Regions from separate parts of the Ensifer sp. NM-2 genome, predicted to be linked through region 2. Evidence: predicted binding sites of a transcription regulator. Region 2 holds the regulator's gene; each other region holds the start of a gene.
What was found. The regulator LexA, encoded in region 2, represses DNA repair genes until DNA is damaged. The targets are predictions, from matches to a motif close to TGTTCNNNNTGTGTTCNG.
Positions count from the first base shown of each region.

Region 1 (4,210 bases), on a different contig from region 2:
GGATTGCGCAAAGGCTGTCGAAGAGTGATTTTCAGGGTCGTTGCCCGCTGAAAGGGCGCTTTCGGCACAGCAGGAACGGAAAGCCTCGCCGTTCAAACCAGGTCGCGCGACGGGCGTCAAAGTCTGCCCGGAAAAGTGTGCAGCTATTTGCGATAACGACATCGGCAAAAGCGAGAGCTTTGAAGTGCGGCAATCGAACGATCGCAACGCACTTCAAGATCGGATCAGGCCCTTAGATGCGCGGCTCGACTTCCGAGGCAAGCGGGATCGAGGGCTGGGCGCCGCGCTTCAGGCAGGCGAGTGAACCCGCCACCGCGGCGCGTCGGAGCGCGTCGGGAAATGCGAGCTTCTCGTCGAGGCTTGCAGCCAGGTAACCGCAGAACGTATCGCCGGCACCGACGGTATCGACCGGGTCGATCTTTAGGCCGCGGGCGCGATGGACCTCGCCTTCGTGCACGGCGATGACGCCTTCCGCGCCCAGCGTGACGATGACTGTGTGGCCGGTTTCGGCGTGCAGCTTTCTCATTGCCTCTTCGCGTTCGTGACCTTCGATCCCGGTCTTGCCGGCCAAAAGTTCGAACTCCGTCTCGTTGGCGATGACGATATCGGCCAGCCGGCCGAGGCGGGCCGCTTCCGGGGTCAGGGGCGCGATATTGATGACGGAGCGAATGCCCTTGCGCCGGGCTTCCGAGAGCGCCTTTTCCACCGACGCTGCCGGTATCTCCAGCTGCAGCATCAGGGTGTCGCCGGCGTTCAGGCCACCAACGGCGGCAACTGCATCGGCTTCGTTGACCGTTGCGTTGGCGCTGGCAACGACGACAATGACATTCTCGCCTTCACCGCCGACGAGGATATGGGCCGTGCCCGTCGGCTCCTCGACGGTTTTGGTCAAGGACAGGTCGGCGCCGGCCTCCCGCAGCAATTCGAGCGCGCCGTCGGCAAAGCTGTCCGAGCCGACGGCGCCGGCCATGTGAACGATGGCGCCGGCACGCCGTGCGGCCAGCGCCTGATTGGCGCCCTTGCCACCGGCGGCAGTCGAAAAGCCCGAGCCGGCAACGGTTTCGCCCGGCTTCGGCAGACGCGCGGTCGTGGCGATCAGGTCCATATTGATGGACCCAAAAACAGTGATCATGTGAAGATGTCCCGTCGAATTGCTGATTTTGGCCGGAGAGTGCCCGAGACCGTCAGTCCTCGTCAACCACCCTGAGGCGCAATTGCCCGACGCGATTGTCGACGGCATGGCGCGGTTCTTCCGGTCGTGCCGCACCTTCCGCCTCAAGTTCCAGCGCTTCGATCTTGGCGCCGCGGCGGGAAAGCTTGCCCGAGGAGATGAGGATCTCTTCGACATCCTTCTGGCTCATGGCGAAGTGACCCTGCAGCTTGCGGACCCGTTCGTCGAGGCGCGTCAAGTCCTCCATCAGCCGCCCCACTTCCCCCTGGATGAGATGCGCCTGCTCGCGCATGCGGGCGTCACGGAGGATCGACTGGATCACCTGGATCGACAGGAGCAGCAGCGACGGCGAGACGATGACGATCCGCTGGCGATGCGCCTTCTGGACGATCGCTTCGAAATGCTCGTGGATTTCAGCGAAGATCGATTCCGAGGGAACGAAGAGGAAAGCCGTCTCCTGCGTCTCGCCGGGGATCAGGTACTTGCTGGCGATATCGCGGACATGCACCTCCATGTCGCGGCGGAACAGTTGCACCATCTGTTGCCGGCGCTCAGGCGTTGCAGCGTCCCGCATGCCGTTCCAGGCCTCCAGCGGAAACTTCGCGTCAATCACCAGCGGCGGTTGGTCGTTCGGCATGCGGATGGTGCAGTCCGGCCGGGCGCCGTTGGAAAGCGTCGTCTGGAAGGCAAAGGCGCCCATCGGCAGGCCGTCGGCGACGATCGTTTCCATACGCGACTGGCCGAAGGCGCCGCGTGTCTGCTTGTTCGAAAGGATGGCCTGCAGCCCGGCCATGTCCTTGGCCAGCGACTGGATGTTGTTCTGGGCGGTGTCGATCACTGCCAGGCGCTCCTGCAATCGCCGCAGGTTTTCGTGCGTCGCCTTGGTCTGCTCGCTGATCGAGGCGCCGATCCGGTGCGTCATGCCATCGATCCGCTGGCTCAGCGTCTGGTTCAGTTCCGCCTGGCGGCTGCCGAACACGTCGGCCATTGCCGCGATGCGGCCCTGCATTTCCGTCTGCGCTGCCAGCAGCATGGCCATCTGCTCGTGACGCTCGTCGTCGCCCGCCCGCCGCCGCCGCGAAACGGTCATCAGCACGAAGCCAATCGCCAGCACGGCCAGAACCATGCAGAGATGGGCGACAGTGACCGGCACGGTGCCGATGAGAAAAACAGGCTGGTCAAACGAAATTGGCGCAGGTTCCATGCGGCAAGCCTAACAGATTCTTTTTTGAAGACCAGATCAAAACGAGAACATTTACCCGGCGCGGTTAACGGGAGACGACATTGCCGCGATGCCCGTAGCGTGCGCGCCAATTTTCTTGCACCCGGATGGAAAGATCGGTTATGGGAGCGATATGACGATCAAGCCGCTTATCATCCTTCCCGATCCTGTTCTGCGTCAGGTCTCGACCCCGATCGAAACCATCGATGCCGACATCCGTCGCCTGGCCGACGATATGCTCGAGACGATGTATGACGCCCCGGGTATCGGGCTCGCCGCCATCCAGATCGGCGTGGCGAAACGCATGCTGGTTCTCGACGTCTCCAAGGAAGGCGACGAGAAGACCCCGCACGTTTTCATCAATCCCGAAATCGTCGCTTCGTCCGACGCGTTCTCGGTCTATGAAGAAGGCTGCCTCTCCATTCCGGATTATTATGCCGAGGTGGAGCGTCCGGCGGAGGTCACCGTCAAGCACCTCGACCGTGACGGCAAGGAACAGATCGTCAAGGCCGACGGCCTGCTGGCGACCTGCCTGCAGCATGAGATCGATCACTTGAACGGCGTGCTGTTCATTGACCACATCTCCAAGCTCAAGCGGGACATGGTGATCCGCAGGTTCACCAAGGCTGCAAAGACCCGCGGCGCCAAGGCGATCTGATCCCGAGGAAAGCGCCCGCAGGGCGCTTTGTCGTTGAGGGGCTTGATTTGAGGCGCGTAAACCCGTTTGAAGGGGCCTGATTTCAAACGGTCGGAGTATCCGCCTTGTCGCTTCGCATCATCTTCATGGGAACGCCGGAATTTTCCGTACCGACGCTTGCCGCACTCGCAGGGGCAGGTCACGAGATCGTTGCCGTCTATACCCAGCCGCCGCGGCCCGGCGGACGGCGCGGGCTCGACCTGCAGAAGTCGCCGGTGCACCAGGCGGCCGAGCTGCTCGGCGTTCCCGTGCTCACGCCCGTCAACTTCAAGGACGAAGCCGATCGCCAGACCTTCCGTGATTTCAATGCTGACGTTGCCGTTGTCGTCGCCTATGGCCTGCTGTTGCCGGAAGCGATCCTGACCGGAACGCGGCTCGGCTGCTATAATGGCCATGCCTCGCTCTTGCCGCGCTGGCGTGGTGCGGCTCCCATCCAGCGTGCCATCATGGCCGGCGACCATGAGACCGGCATGATGGTGATGAAGATGGACAAGGGGTTGGACACAGGCCCGGTCGCGCTCACCAAGGCGGTGCAGATCGGCGAGACGATGACGGCGGGCGAGCTGCATGACCGGCTGATGCAGGTCGGCGCTAACCTGATGAAGGAAGCGATCGGCAAGCTTGAGGCCGATGACCTGCCACTGACCGAGCAGGCGGGCGAGGGCGTCGTCTACGCCGCCAAGATCAGCAAGGCCGAGACTCGCATCGATTTTGCGAGGACCGCGCGCGAAGTGCACGACCATATTCGCGGCCTGTCGCCTTTTCCCGGCGCCTGGTTTGAGCTCGAGATCGCCGGCAAGCCGGAGCGCATCAAGGTTTTGAACTCCGAGCGCGTGACGGCGGCAGGAACCGCCGGAACGGTGCTCGACGACACTCTCACCATTGCCTGCAGCGACGGTGCCGTGCGGCCGACGCGGCTGCAGCGGGCAGGCGGCAAGGCTCTCAGTGTTGCCGATTTCCTGCGCGGTACGCCCATCGCCGCCGGCACGAGGGTCGGCTGATGCCGCGCTTTCGACTGATCGTCGAATATGACGGCTCCAACTATGTCGGCTGGCAGCGCCAGGACAACGGCGCTTCCGTCCAGGGCGCGATCGAAAAAGCGATCCTGTCCTTGACCGGC
Region 1 is NZ_PVZR01000001.1:353,512-357,721, forward strand. Features, by position in the region: gene C6558_RS01815 (ribokinase) at 233-1,132, opposite strand; gene C6558_RS01820 (DNA recombination protein RmuC) at 1,185-2,375, opposite strand; gene def (peptide deformylase) at 2,527-3,051, shown strand; gene fmt (methionyl-tRNA formyltransferase) at 3,156-4,091, shown strand; gene truA (tRNA pseudouridine(38-40) synthase TruA) at 4,091-4,210, shown strand, end outside.
Region 1: the regulator LexA is predicted to act here: its motif matches at 2,408-2,425, upstream of C6558_RS01820 (DNA recombination protein RmuC).

Region 2 (4,210 bases):
ATTTGATGAGCTTTCTTATGAGGTGGGTTGCTTGTGCTCAAGCGCATTCGGGGGCAGTCTCAATCCAGAGGACCGCACTCCCGTTGAGGCCGTTCGTTGTAGGGCCATCAGCCGATTGGGCTCAGGCGCGGGGTACGAGGCGTCTCGTCGCGCATCGGGCACATATTCAGACCAAGTGCCCGATACGTGCGCCAGCACGCTTTCGTGCTCCACGTCGGGGACGTTCCGCGGCCCGAGCCGATGCGTCGCAAGAGCGCTCGGCCAACGGATCGTGCGGAGAAAAAGCCTACGGCCGTTCGCATCCGTCCTGCATCATCCGCGCGAGGAGCGAACTGTCCGCGTCGCACCGTTGCCTTTCTTGGGTACGAACCTAGTTACCCATACCGTACCCAAGCGAGGAATTGCTGAATGAACCGTAATGGGCTCTATCTGATCATTGCCATGCTCGCCGTCGCCGTCATTGGTCTCGGCGCCTATGTCTACCGCGAGGAAACAAAACCGACCGGCGTAGAGATCAAGATTGGCCAGGACGGGGTTTCCGTTCAGGAGAATTGAGCGCCATCGGCCACACGCTCAACAGGTTTGGCAGCGGCGAATGCCGCTGGCGGTCGACGCCCCACGCGAGGTTCAAGGCGAACGCAGATCCGAAGGCGGTCGAAATACCGGCCATCGGTGGCGTAAGCGGCCGCGTGCTCGTTGCGAGCGTCAACGAAAGTGTGACGTAGATAGGGCGGGCGAGCGCGTGATTCAGCCCCTCGCACGATGAAAGCAACAAGTCACCCAGCGCCTGCGCGATTGGCTAAAGCGGTTCTCCGTCAATAGCAGCCCGATTGTCGAAAGTGAAACGCTGTGCGTGCCTGCGCAAAGGACATGCTGCCGGCACGCAGGTACGGTTTTCGGGGGGCAAGGAACATGGGCCAATGCGGCGCGTCCAACACGCGCAGCGAGGCTGCCCGCATCGCAGCCAACCACTGTTTTCAAAGCGCAATTCGACCGGGCTGCGCTTGCCCGCCAGTTTGCGAACGTCCGCAGTCGCCAACGACATGGCCTTGCGAGGACGCGCCCCGAAATGGTGATTCGGTCACTATTGTCAGTGCTGAAAATATTGTCTCTAGACAGAACTGGGAATGAATATCCCAACAGCGCGACCCGTATAGGTAGTGTCAAACAAAGCCAACAATGGAGGAAAAGACATAAAATGAAATATAAGATCGCCCTGACTGCTCTTGCCATTCTTGCCGTAACGACGGCCACCGCAAGCGCTGAGGATCTCGTCTTTCAGCTTAAGAACAAGACGAATGCCGTTTTGACGAACTTCTACACATCGCCGGTCGGTGTTGATCAGTGGGAAGACGACGTCTTCGGGCGGCAGGTGCTTAATCCGGGCGAAAGCATGGAAATTACCATCGCCGACGGACGTGATGTCTGCAAATACGACATGCGCTTTGAATTCGAAGAAGGTTCCGGTCTCGACACGACTGAAGACAAGCAGGATCTCTGCGAGTTGGGCGAGTACTCGATTCACGAGTAAAATCCGTCGAGCGTGAAAAACACTCGATCCGAAAATCTCCGTCTCGCTACCCTATGTGGCGAGACGTTGAAGTAAGAGAGCGGCTGGCCGGCATGAAGGCGGCTAGAGCGTTTCCGGTTTAAACGGAGTCACTAGGCGCTCTATCTATTTGTTTTTACGCATTTCCTGGCGGAAAACCGCTCCGCACTTTTCCTCGAATTGCGCTGGCGTGAGACGGGCTTAGTGGTAGCGGCGGATCAAGCCGACGAGCTTGCCCTGAATCTTGACCCGGTCAGGCCCGAAGATGCGCGTCTCATAGGCCGGGTTGGCGGCCTCTAGAGCAATTGAAGCGCCCTTGCGCCGGAAGCGTTTCAACGTTGCTTCCTCGTCATCGACTAGTGCCACGATGATATCGCCGGGATTGGCCGTGGTGGCATTGCGGATGATCACCGTATCGCCATCGAAAATGCCGGCCTCGATCATCGAATCACCCTTCACTTCAAGGGCGTAGTGCTCGCCGCTGCCGATCATATCGAGCGGCACGGTAATGTCGTGGGTGTTGTTCTGTATCGCCGAGATCGGCACGCCGGCGGCAATGCGGCCCATCACTGGAACCGACACGGAGCTGTTGTCGGCAACCGGCAGCGTTTTCGCCGCGGGGGCAGGGGCGGGCGGTTTGCCAAGGCTACCCTCGATGACGCTCGGCGAAAACCCGCGACGGGGCTGCGCGCTCGCAGCATAGGCTTCCGGCAGTTTGATGACTTCGAGCGCTCGGGCGCGGTTGGGAAGCCGGCGTATGAAGCCGCGTTCCTCGAGCGCTGTGATCAGCCGGTGAATGCCCGACTTGGATGCCAGGTCGAGTGCATCCTTCATCTCGTCGAAGGACGGCGGTACACCGGACTCCTTCATTCGTTCATGGATGAAAAGAAGCAATTCCTGTTGCTTGCGGGTCAGCATGGCAAGTCGCTCCAGAGGCGTGAAACAAATCAAGAACAGACACTATCTGTTCCATATGTGTTCCGCAAGTGCCTAAAATTCTGTGAATGTTGGTTCAATCAAGCGCAGATTGACCAACTCGTCGCTGCACGCGCCGCGCGAGGCTGATATGCCTCCTTCCGTTTATGGAATGAGGGTTTAATGACGAAGCTGATTCAAATCTTGCTGACCATCGTTGTCGCCGCGACCGCGATCCTTGGGTTTCGCTGGTATCAATACGTGGATAACAAGCAGAGCCCGTTTGACGAAGTTGGTATCGCGTTGAATGCGGCGATGCCCGGGCCGCTCAATCAATGGGGTTGTGACCGGCTGAAGCTGACATTTGGCAACGGACACCCGCCGCACGGTTGCGCCGCGGCCGATGGGACGCAGTGGAAATAGCCTGCCATCAAGGGATCAGCAGAAATATCGATGGGCGATCTGCTAGAGGAGGCCTGAATCAGGCCGGCTGCGTCGCGGAGCAGGCGTCCTCGAATTCCTTGACGGTTTCCGCGGAGTTGTCCTCCGGCAGCACAGCGTCGGCCGCTTCGGTCGCGACCGGCGTGTCGCCTTGATAGACGAAGGACTGGATGTAGTAGGCGATCGTTCCCTTCCAAACGTTCCGGCCGTCTATCTGCTGGCAGGGCACGGCCGTTTCGAAGTCGGCTTGCAGGTCGTCGACCGTGGCAGCGCTGAGGGCGATGTTAGGCGATGCGATAATCGAGGCGATAAGCAAGGCTGCAAGCACGGTGAACGTCCACTAGATCAGAGGTGGCGGCGATGGTTTGGTTAACGATGTGAACCGTGCTTTCGTTCCGAAGTCCAGCAAGCATGCCGGGCACTGTGCCGTGTTCAACAGTTCTTTGCGAAAGGCGAGCACTGGTGCTCAAGCTGTGGCAATGAAGGCACAAAGATTGGCGTGAGGTGCGTTGGCGTTTTCGATTTTCCGGCGCCCGCCTCAAAGCGTGGCGCTGGCAGCTGATCAACAATACCCGCCGCAAATGCTTCCGATGATGTTGGACGCCGTAATGGAGTGCGAGTGGCCAGCGGCATCCGCCTGTAGCGATCTTCGCATCTCCAGCCAAATACATACGACGTTCAAACGCGCTACGAAACCGGCATCTGACCGCGGGTGCTCGACCAGTCGCGCCGGGATGTCGCGGAGACGTTGCGCACCCCAGTTCGACTGGCCACTGACGGATATCTCTCTCATGTCGTTAGTTCGAGAGGTTAAAGCCGACCGTCTTACTTCTTGTCTTTCTTGCCCAGGGAGAAACTGCTGCCGGCCAGCTTCACCTGTGAGCCTTCCGTCACAACGGCGGCTTTGACAGTCTTGTCCTTCTTTGGCTTTCTAACCTCGCGGTTACTTCGCACTTGACCTTTTGCCATGATCGTCTCCTTGGAAGGTGTGCCGGGGAACCCTGCATGGGCGCCGAATGCCGGCAAACCAGCCTGCATTGATACCGCCGTAAGTCAATGACGGTGCCGGTGGATCACTGTTTTGCCGGCGTTGCGTCGCGCATTCGTGCCCGGTGTCCGGGCACTGCGATGATAACGTCGCTTCGGTCACTTACCGTTGCGCCCCTGGGATGCTGTCGCAGGCCCTATGACGGCAGCAACTTCGGTTATCTTGTTCGCCGGAAATCCGGCGCGTTCCGAATGTTCGCGAATGACGTCGGCGCTTGATGCCTCGTGGACGCAGTAAATCTTGTCGCCGGCGACATA
Region 2 is NZ_PVZR01000018.1:23,741-27,950, forward strand. Features, by position in the region: gene C6558_RS28095 (hypothetical protein) at 409-555, shown strand; gene C6558_RS28100 (hypothetical protein) at 1,199-1,531, shown strand; gene lexA (transcriptional repressor LexA) at 1,751-2,467, opposite strand; gene C6558_RS28110 (hypothetical protein) at 2,648-2,887, shown strand; gene C6558_RS28115 (hypothetical protein) at 2,946-3,233, opposite strand; gene C6558_RS40065 (hypothetical protein) at 3,731-3,874, opposite strand; gene C6558_RS28125 (DUF4242 domain-containing protein) at 4,052-4,210, opposite strand, start outside.

Region 3 (4,210 bases), on a different contig from region 2:
CGAAGGACAACATCGAACGTGCGATCAAGAAGGCCTCCGGCGGCGACGCGGAGAACTACGAAGAAGTCCGTTACGAAGGTTATGGCCCGGGCGGCGTCGCTGTTATCGTCGAGGCGTTGACCGACAACCGCAACCGTACCGCCTCCAACGTCCGCTCGACCTTCACCAAGGCCGGTGGCGCGCTTGGTGAAACCGGTTCGGTTTCCTTCTCCTTCGACCGTGTCGGCGAGATCACCTACAAGCTTTCGGTCGGCGACGCCGACAAGGTGATGGAAGCGGCGATCGAAGCCGGTGCCGACGACGTGACCACCGACGAGGACGGCCACACGATCATCTGCGGCTTCGAAGCGATCGGCGAAGTCTCCAAGGCTCTGGAAGACACGCTCGGCGAAGCCGAAACCGTCAATGCGATCTGGAAAGCCCAGAACACCGTGCCTGTTGACGAGGAGAAGGCGCAGTCGCTGATGAAGCTCATCGACATTCTTGAAGACGACGACGACGTGCAGAACGTCTATTCGAACTTCGAAGTGTCCGATGAGGTCATGGCGAAGCTTTCGGCCTGATCCGGATTTTTTCAGGCCTACTGCATGTCTCCTTAAGTCCCATCCGATTTAGGGACAAAAACATGCAGCAATTCAAAGTGCTACAGCGACCTTTGCGCGTCCAATCGGACGCACTGCGCTGTAGACGTCTTGATCTACCCGTGTCCTAAAGGGCACGGGTTTTTCTTTGGGCGTCACCGATGGGATGTGACTGATGACGTATGAGTTCGCGATCTTCGACTTCGACGGTACACTCGCCGATACGGCGGAGCTGTTCATGGCGGCGAGCAACCTTGCCGCCGCGCGCTTTGGGTTTCGCCAGCTCACGGTCGAGGAGTTCAAGGGGCTGCGCGCCATGGGCAGTCGCGAGATCATCGCGCATCTCGGCGTACCGATGTGGAAACTGCCGCAGATCGCCACTTTCATGCGGCAGGAAATGGCCGCCCAGGCTCGGGCCATTCAGCTTTTCCCCGGCGTTTCGGGCATGCTGACGGCGCTGAAGTCGGCTGGCATCGGCATCGCGGTCGTCAGTTCGAATGGCGAAGCGGCCGTTCGCAAGGCGCTGGGCGAGACCGCTGGCGCTATCGACCTGTTCGAATGCGGCGCCACACTGTTCGGCAAGGCGCAGCATTTCAAGAGGGTCGTCAAGTTTGCCGGCATCGATCCTTCGCGGATGCTTGCGATCGGCGACGAGGCTCGCGACATCGAGGCAGCCCGCAAAGTACGCATTGCGGCGGGCGCCGTCGGCTGGGGCTACGCCGATCCGGCGTTCCTGAAATCGCTCGGGCCGGATCGTTTCTTCGATCGCATCGACGAGATCCTGCCGGCCTTTCGGGTCGCGGGGCGGGGCTGACCAACTGATCAGGCCGCCTTGGCAAGCTCCTGCTGCGCCTCGGCGAAAAGCCGAAGCGACTTGAGCCGGGCATCCATGTCGAAGATCGGCATCGAGATGATCAGTTCGTCCGCCTTCGTTTGGTCAAGGAACGTTTCGATCTTTCTGCGGATGGTCTCCGGTCCACCGACGATGGCATAGGACATCGCGTGATCGACAAAGATCTTCTCATCCGAACTCCATAGCCCATCCATGGACGCCACCGGCGCCGGGAACCGGCCGCGGGCGTTGCGCCGCAGGGCGACGAAGGATTGCTGCATCGACGTGAAGAGGTAGTTCGCCTCCTCGTCGGTGGCAGCTGCCACGCCCATGACGCCGACCATCACGTGCGGCTTGTTGAGCGTCTGCGAAGGCGTGAAGCGCTCGCGATAGATCTCAAGCGCCGACAGCAGCATGTCGGGCGCGAAATGCGAGGCAAAGGCAAAGGGCAAACCGAGCATGCCGGCGAGATGGGCGCTGTAGTGGCTCGATCCGAGCAGCCAGATCGGCACATTGGTGTCGGAACCCGGAACCGCGATGATCTTCTGATCCTCGGCGACGGGGCCGAGCAGTGCCTGCAGTTCGACGACGTCATTGGGGAAGTTGTTGGCGCTCGCCTCCATATTGCGGCGAAGCGCCTGGGCGGTGCGCATGTCGGTGCCCGGCGCGCGGCCGAGCCCGAGATCGATGCGGCCGGGATAGAGGGCGGCAAGTGTGCCGAACTGCTCGGCAATCACCAGCGGCGAATGGTTCGGTAGCATGATACCGCCGGAGCCGACGCGGATCGTCTTCGTTCCTGCGGCGACGTGGGAAATGACGATCGAGGTCGCCGCGCTGGCAATGCCCTTCATGCCGTGATGTTCGGCCAGCCAGAAGCGCTTGTAGCCGTTTTCTTCGGCCGCCTGCGCCAAGAGCCTCGAGTTTTCGAGCGATTGGGCGACACTGCCGCCTTCGGTGATCGGGGAGAGATCGAGGACGGAGAAAGTCGCCATGAGCCAGGCCTTTATTGAGCGAAATTGATTGAATGGCTATGTAAGGTCAAAATTCCTCAATCCAAGGGTAGCGCTTGAGATTTCCGACAGCCGCGCTTGCCTCATGTGGATGTTTTTGTTTTGTTCACTTTTTGCTGGCAGCGTCCGGACACGCAGCATAGGGTGAAATTCATGCAAACCACGATTCGCATCATCGGCATCGATCCGGGCCTCCGCCGTACCGGCTGGGGCATCATCGAAACGCTTGGCAATTCGCTGCGTTTCGTCGCCTCCGGCACGGTGACATCCGATGGCGACATGGATCTCGCTTCGCGGCTCTGCCAGCTGCATGATGGCCTGGCGGAAGTCGTGCACAGTTATCAGCCAGACGAGGCCGCGGTGGAGCAGACCTTCGTCAACAAGGATGCAACGGCGACGCTGAAGCTCGGGCAGGCGCGCGGCATCGCCATGCTGGTGCCGGCGCGCGCGGGCTTGAGGGTTGCCGAATATGCGCCGAACGCGGTCAAGAAGGCCGTCATCGGTGTCGGCCACGGTGAAAAGCAGCAAATCCACATGATGCTGAAAGTCCTGATGCCGAAGGCCGAGTTCAAGGGCAACGATGCTGCCGACGCGCTCGCGATTGCCATTTGCCACGCGCACAACCGCCTGTCGGTGACCAGCCGGCTTGCGGCCCTGATGGGGTAGTTGCGCTGGTGCCGTTAATTTCCGATGGTCGGTCCGATCATCCCGCAATCCATCCATGAGAGACGACGCCACATGATCGGCAAATTGAAGGGTACTATCGACGAAATCGGCGAGGATCATGTCGTTCTCGACGTGCATGGCGTCGGCTATGTCGCCCATTGTTCGGCGCGCACATTGTCGAAGCTCGGTTCGGCGGGAGAGGCGGCGGTGCTGTTTATCGAGACCTATGTGCGCGAGGACCAGTTGAAGCTGTTCGGCTTCCTGACGGCGCTGGAGCGCGAGTGGTTCCGGCTGTTGCAGAGCGTCCAGGGGGTGGGCTCCAAGGTGGCGCTCGCTCTTTTGTCGACGCTGACGCCGGGCGAGCTTGCAAACGCGATTGCGCTACAGGACAAGACCTCGGTGTCGCGCGCGCCGGGTGTCGGCCCGAAGGTGGCGGTGCGCATCGTCACCGAACTGAAAAACAAGGCACCGGCGTTTGCCGGCGAAATGTCCGGCACGATCGGCCTCAAGCAGGAGCTTGGCGAGGGTGTTGCCTCGGCGCCGGTTTCAGACGCGGTGTCGGCGTTGACCAACCTCGGCTATTCCCGCGACCAGGCTGCAAATGCGGTTGCCGCGGCGCTGAAGAACGGCGGCGAGGACGCCGACAGCGCCAAGCTGATCCGGCTTGGCCTCAAGGAGCTGGCGCGATGATTCCTTGCGTTGTCGTGCCGGCCGATGCAAAACGGGCATTCTCTTTAACACCACGCGCAAGAATGCCCGATCGATTGGAACGGATGGATGACTGAAGCCGCACGCCTGATAACGCCGGAAAAGCGCGGCGAAGATCTCGATGCGACGATGCGTCCGCAGTCTCTGGACGAATTCACCGGCCAGGCGGAAGCCCGCGCCAACCTGAAGATCTTCATCGAAGCGGCGAAGAACCGCGGCGAAGCGCTCGATCACGTGCTGTTCGTCGGGCCGCCCGGTCTCGGCAAGACGACGCTGGCGCAGATCATGGCCAAGGAGCTGGGCGTCAACTTCCGCTCGACCTCCGGGCCTGTTATCGCCAAGGCGGGCGATCTGGCAGCGCTCCTGACCAATCTCGAAGAGCGCGACGTTCTGTTCATCGACGAAATCCACCG
Region 3 is NZ_PVZR01000012.1:178,605-182,814, forward strand. Features, by position in the region: gene C6558_RS23005 (YebC/PmpR family DNA-binding transcriptional regulator) at 1-563, shown strand, start outside; gene C6558_RS23010 (HAD hydrolase-like protein) at 757-1,395, shown strand; gene C6558_RS23015 (LLM class flavin-dependent oxidoreductase) at 1,404-2,405, opposite strand; gene ruvC (crossover junction endodeoxyribonuclease RuvC) at 2,577-3,089, shown strand; gene ruvA (Holliday junction branch migration protein RuvA) at 3,162-3,779, shown strand; gene ruvB (Holliday junction branch migration DNA helicase RuvB) at 3,867-4,210, shown strand, end outside.
Region 3: the regulator LexA is predicted to act here: its motif matches at 2,516-2,533, upstream of ruvC (crossover junction endodeoxyribonuclease RuvC).

Region 4 (4,210 bases), on a different contig from region 2:
GCCGCCGACAGTGCTGCGGCGGCGGCGAGGATTCCTATCAATTGGGGCCAGGATTTTTTGACTTCGACGGTGCGGGAGGTGTCAATCATATTGGCCGTTCCGCCTGGGCGATTTAGAATCCGATGCCGGCAATCCAAATCGTCCGTTGTCCCAACTGGTTGCCACCTGATGTGCCAGCCTAGCAGACTCGTTGCGCTCACGCTTTCTCGACAAATCCATCCAGCACGCGCTTCTGCCCGGCCTTGTCGAAGTCGATCGTCAGCTTGTTGCCTTCGATCGCTGAAATGTTGCCGTTGCCGAACTTCATGTGGAAGACGCGGTCGCCGACGGTGAAGCGCGAGGGCTCGGTGCTGGTGGATTTCGCCACCAGTTCGCCATCGATGGTGCGGCTGCGCGGGCCGCTTTCGCCGTAGCCGATGCGCTCGACGGCGTGGCCGGAGCGCGAGCCCCAGTTGTCGCGCGTCGCATCCGAGCGGTTCTGCTGGGCGCGCTTCCAGCCGGGGGTGGAGTAGTTGTTCTGGAAGGGATCGGCCTTGTCGAAGCGCGACTGGCCATAGCCGCCGCGGCCGTACCCGCCATAGGACTGCTCGGTCTCGGCCACCTCCACATGGGTATTCGGCAACTCGTCGAGGAAGCGCGAGGGCAGGGTGGACTGCCACAGCCCGTGGATGCGGCGGTTGGAGACGAACCAGATGTGGCAGCGGTGCTTTGCCCGGGTGATGCCGACATAGGCAAGACGGCGTTCTTCCTCGAGGCCGGAGCGGCCGCCCTCGTCAAGCGCGCGCTGGTGCGGAAACAGGCCTTCCTCCCAGCCGGGCAGGAACACGGTGTCGAACTCCAGCCCCTTGGCCGAATGCAGCGTCATGATCGAGACGGCATCGAGGTTTTCGTTCTGCTCGGCGTCCATCACCAGCGCGACGTGTTCGAGGAAGCCGCGCAGGCTCTCGAAGGCTTCCATCGAGCGGATCAGTTCCTTGAGGTTTTCGAGCCGGCCCGGCGCTTCGGCCGATTTGTCGTTCTGCCACATAGCCGTGTAGCCGCTCTCGTCGAGGATCTGCTCGGCAAGTTCGGTGTGCGGCGTGGTTTCGAGCAGGCTCTGCCAGCGGCGGAAATCGGCGACGACATCGAACAGCCCCTTGCGGGCCTTGGCCTTCAGTTCGTCGGTCTCGATGATGTCAGTCGCAGCCGCAAGCATCGGCACGTCGCGGGCGCGGGCATAGTCGTGCAGGGTGCGAATGGTGGTGTCGCCAAGGCCGCGCTTCGGCGTGTTGACGATGCGCTCGAAGGCAAGGTCGTCGGCCGGCTGGCAGACGAGCCGGAAATAGGCCATGGCGTCGCGGATCTCGAGCCGCTCGTAAAAGCGCGGGCCGCCGATGACGCGGTAGTTCAGGCCGAGCGTGACGAAGCGGTCTTCGAATTCGCGCATCTGGAACGAGGCGCGCACCAGGATCGCCATGTCGTTGAGCTTGTGGCTCTTGCGCTGCAGTTGTTCGATTTCCTCGCCGACGGCGCGGGCTTCCTCTTCGGAGTCCCAGGCGGCGTGCACCTGCACCTTCTCGTCATCCGGGTCGGTGCGTTCGGTAAACAGCGTCTTGCCGAGGCGCCCCTCGTTGTGGGCGATCAGATGCGCGGCGGCGCCGAGAATATGCTCGGTCGAGCGGTAGTTGCGCTCGAGCTTGATGACCTTGGCGCCGGGGAAATCCTTTTCGAAGCGCAGGATGTTGTCCACTTCCGCGCCGCGCCAGCCATAGATCGACTGGTCGTCGTCGCCGACGCAGCAAACGTTCTGCGGCACGCCCTTGGCGCGCTGCGCCAGAAGCCGCAGCCACATGTACTGCGCGGTGTTGGTGTCCTGATATTCGTCGACGAGGATGTAGCGGAACTTGTCGTGGTATTCCTTCAGCACATCCGGATTGCTGCGGAACATGCGGATCGGGTGCAGCAGCAGATCGCCGAAGTCGCAGGCGTTCAGCGTGCGCAGCCGGTTCTGGTAGGCGGCGTAGAGCTCGCGGCCCTTGCCGTTGGCAAAGGCGCGGGCATCGCCCTCGGGGATCTGCGCCGGGTCGAGGCCCTTGTTCTTCCAGCCGTCGATCATGCCGGCGAACTGCTTGGCCGGCCAGCGCTTGTCGTCGAGGCCCTCGGCCTGGATGATCTGCTTGATCAATCTGACGACGTCGTCGGTGTCGAGAATGGTGAAGTCGGAGCGCAGGCCCACCAGCTCGGCGTGGCGGCGCAACAGCTTGACGCCGATCGAGTGGAAGGTGCCGAGCCAGGGCATGCCCTCGACCGCATGGCCGACGAGCACGCCGACGCGCTCCTTCATCTCGCGCGCCGCCTTGTTGGTGAAGGTCACCGCAAGGATCTGCGAGGGGAAGGCGCGGCCGGTGGAAAGAATATGGGCGATGCGGGTGGTGAGAACCCGGGTCTTGCCGGTGCCGGCGCCGGCGAGAACCAGCACCGGGCCATCCAGAGATTCGACCGCTTCGGCCTGTTCCGGATTGAGGCCGGAGAGATAATCCGGGCGCTGCTGGCGGTCGCGGGCAGCCATGGCGCGCGCGGCGATGCCGCCCGTTGCTGGCGGCTGCTTGCGCGGGGCCGGCTCTTCGTCGAAGAAGGGAATGTCGTCGAAACCACTCATCATGCGGCTCAATGTAGTGATTCGGAGGCGAAAGGCCAGAAAGGATGTTCTTCTTTTATTCCGTTTTCTGCGCCACCCGCACCAAGCCTGTGGAAAGACAGGCGATTTCGAAGCCGCTTATTCTCGCGCTCACCGCCGTCAGGCCGTCCTGTCGAAGGCAGCGTCCACCGGCACCTGCAAGGCGGTCGCCAGCTGGTTGGTTCTGGCGGCAAGTGAGATCACGCGCAAGAGATCGGCATGTTCGGCGTCGCTCATGCCCTTGGCTCTCGCGGCAGCCGTATGCGAATGGGCGCAGTAGCCGCAGCCATTGCTGACGGAAACGGCGATGTAGAGCATTTCCTTGACCAGCGGATCGAGCGCGGAGGGCGTTGCCATCACCGCCTTGACGTCGCGCCAGGTCTGCTCCAGCAGGTCGGCATCGAAGGCGAGCCACAGCCACATATTGTTGATGAAATCCGATTTGCGGGTGGCGCGAATGTCGTCGAACACGGCTTTTACGCGCGCGTCGGATTCCGGATCGGCAGGCGGGGCGATGGTGCTCATGACGTCTCCTGGTCATAGGGTCAATCGGGGGGCGTCCGGCGGCGGACGCCGCCGGATCGGCAGGTTGGTATCCCTCTTTGCTTGTACGCATTTCCTCACGGAAAACCGCTTCGCATTTTTCCTGGGTATGCTCTAGACGAGCGCAAACACGCGCGCCGGACCGCCGGTGCCGCCGCGGTGTTTGGGCGCGCCAAGCACGAGGGTCGCGCCCTTGACGGGCACCTTGTCGAGGTTGGCGGCCGCCTCCAGTCCCCAGCGGCCTTCCGGCAGCCAGGCATAGTGGGTGGCGAAATCAGGCGAGGGGCCATGGTCGAGCGAAAGCGTGTCGACGGCGATGCCGGCCGCCTTGGTCTCGTCGAGCAGGTATTTCGCCGCCTCGGCGTGGAAACCGGGAAAGTGCATCTTGCCGTTTGCATCGGCATTGCGGAACTTGTCAGTGCCAAGGTGCGCTCCCCAACCGGAAAGCATGGCGACGCAGGCGTTTTCCGGAATGTCGCCATTGGCGGCGACCCAGGCCTTGATGTCGTCGGGTGTTATTTGCGCATCGGCATCGGCGGACGCCTTCTCGCGGATGTCGACGACGCAGAGTGGCACGACGAGCTTTTCAACCGGCAGCTCGGCGACCGACAGACCATCGGCGGAGAAATGCAGCGGCGCGTCGACATGGGTGCCGGTGTGTTCGTTCACCCGGAGCTCGAACAGGTTGAACTTGTCCTTGGCGTAGCTGAACTTTTGCTCGCGGAAGAACTGCTGCTGGCCGAAGAAGGTCGGGAACTCCTCGTAGAGTTCGTGGGTGAGGTCGGTGACGCCGGTGTGTCCCTGGGCGAGCGCCGGCGGGGCGATACCGGCGCTCGCGGCGGCGATGCCCGCTGTGCCGACGGCTGCTGCCTTGAAGAAGCTGCGGCGGGACAACATTTTCTGCTTTACGGATTCCATGACGCACGCATCGCACATGTCTTTGCTTCCCTCTCAAGAACCGGTCGAAACCTGATGGCAATGGCTGCCAGCGGTTGCAGGATACCTCAGAGG
Region 4 is NZ_PVZR01000003.1:193,237-197,446, forward strand. Features, by position in the region: gene C6558_RS08220 (ATP-dependent helicase) at 197-2,641, opposite strand; gene C6558_RS08225 (carboxymuconolactone decarboxylase family protein) at 2,777-3,181, opposite strand; gene C6558_RS08230 (cyclase family protein) at 3,314-4,135, opposite strand.
Region 4: the regulator LexA is predicted to act here: its motif matches at 2,684-2,701, upstream of C6558_RS08220 (ATP-dependent helicase).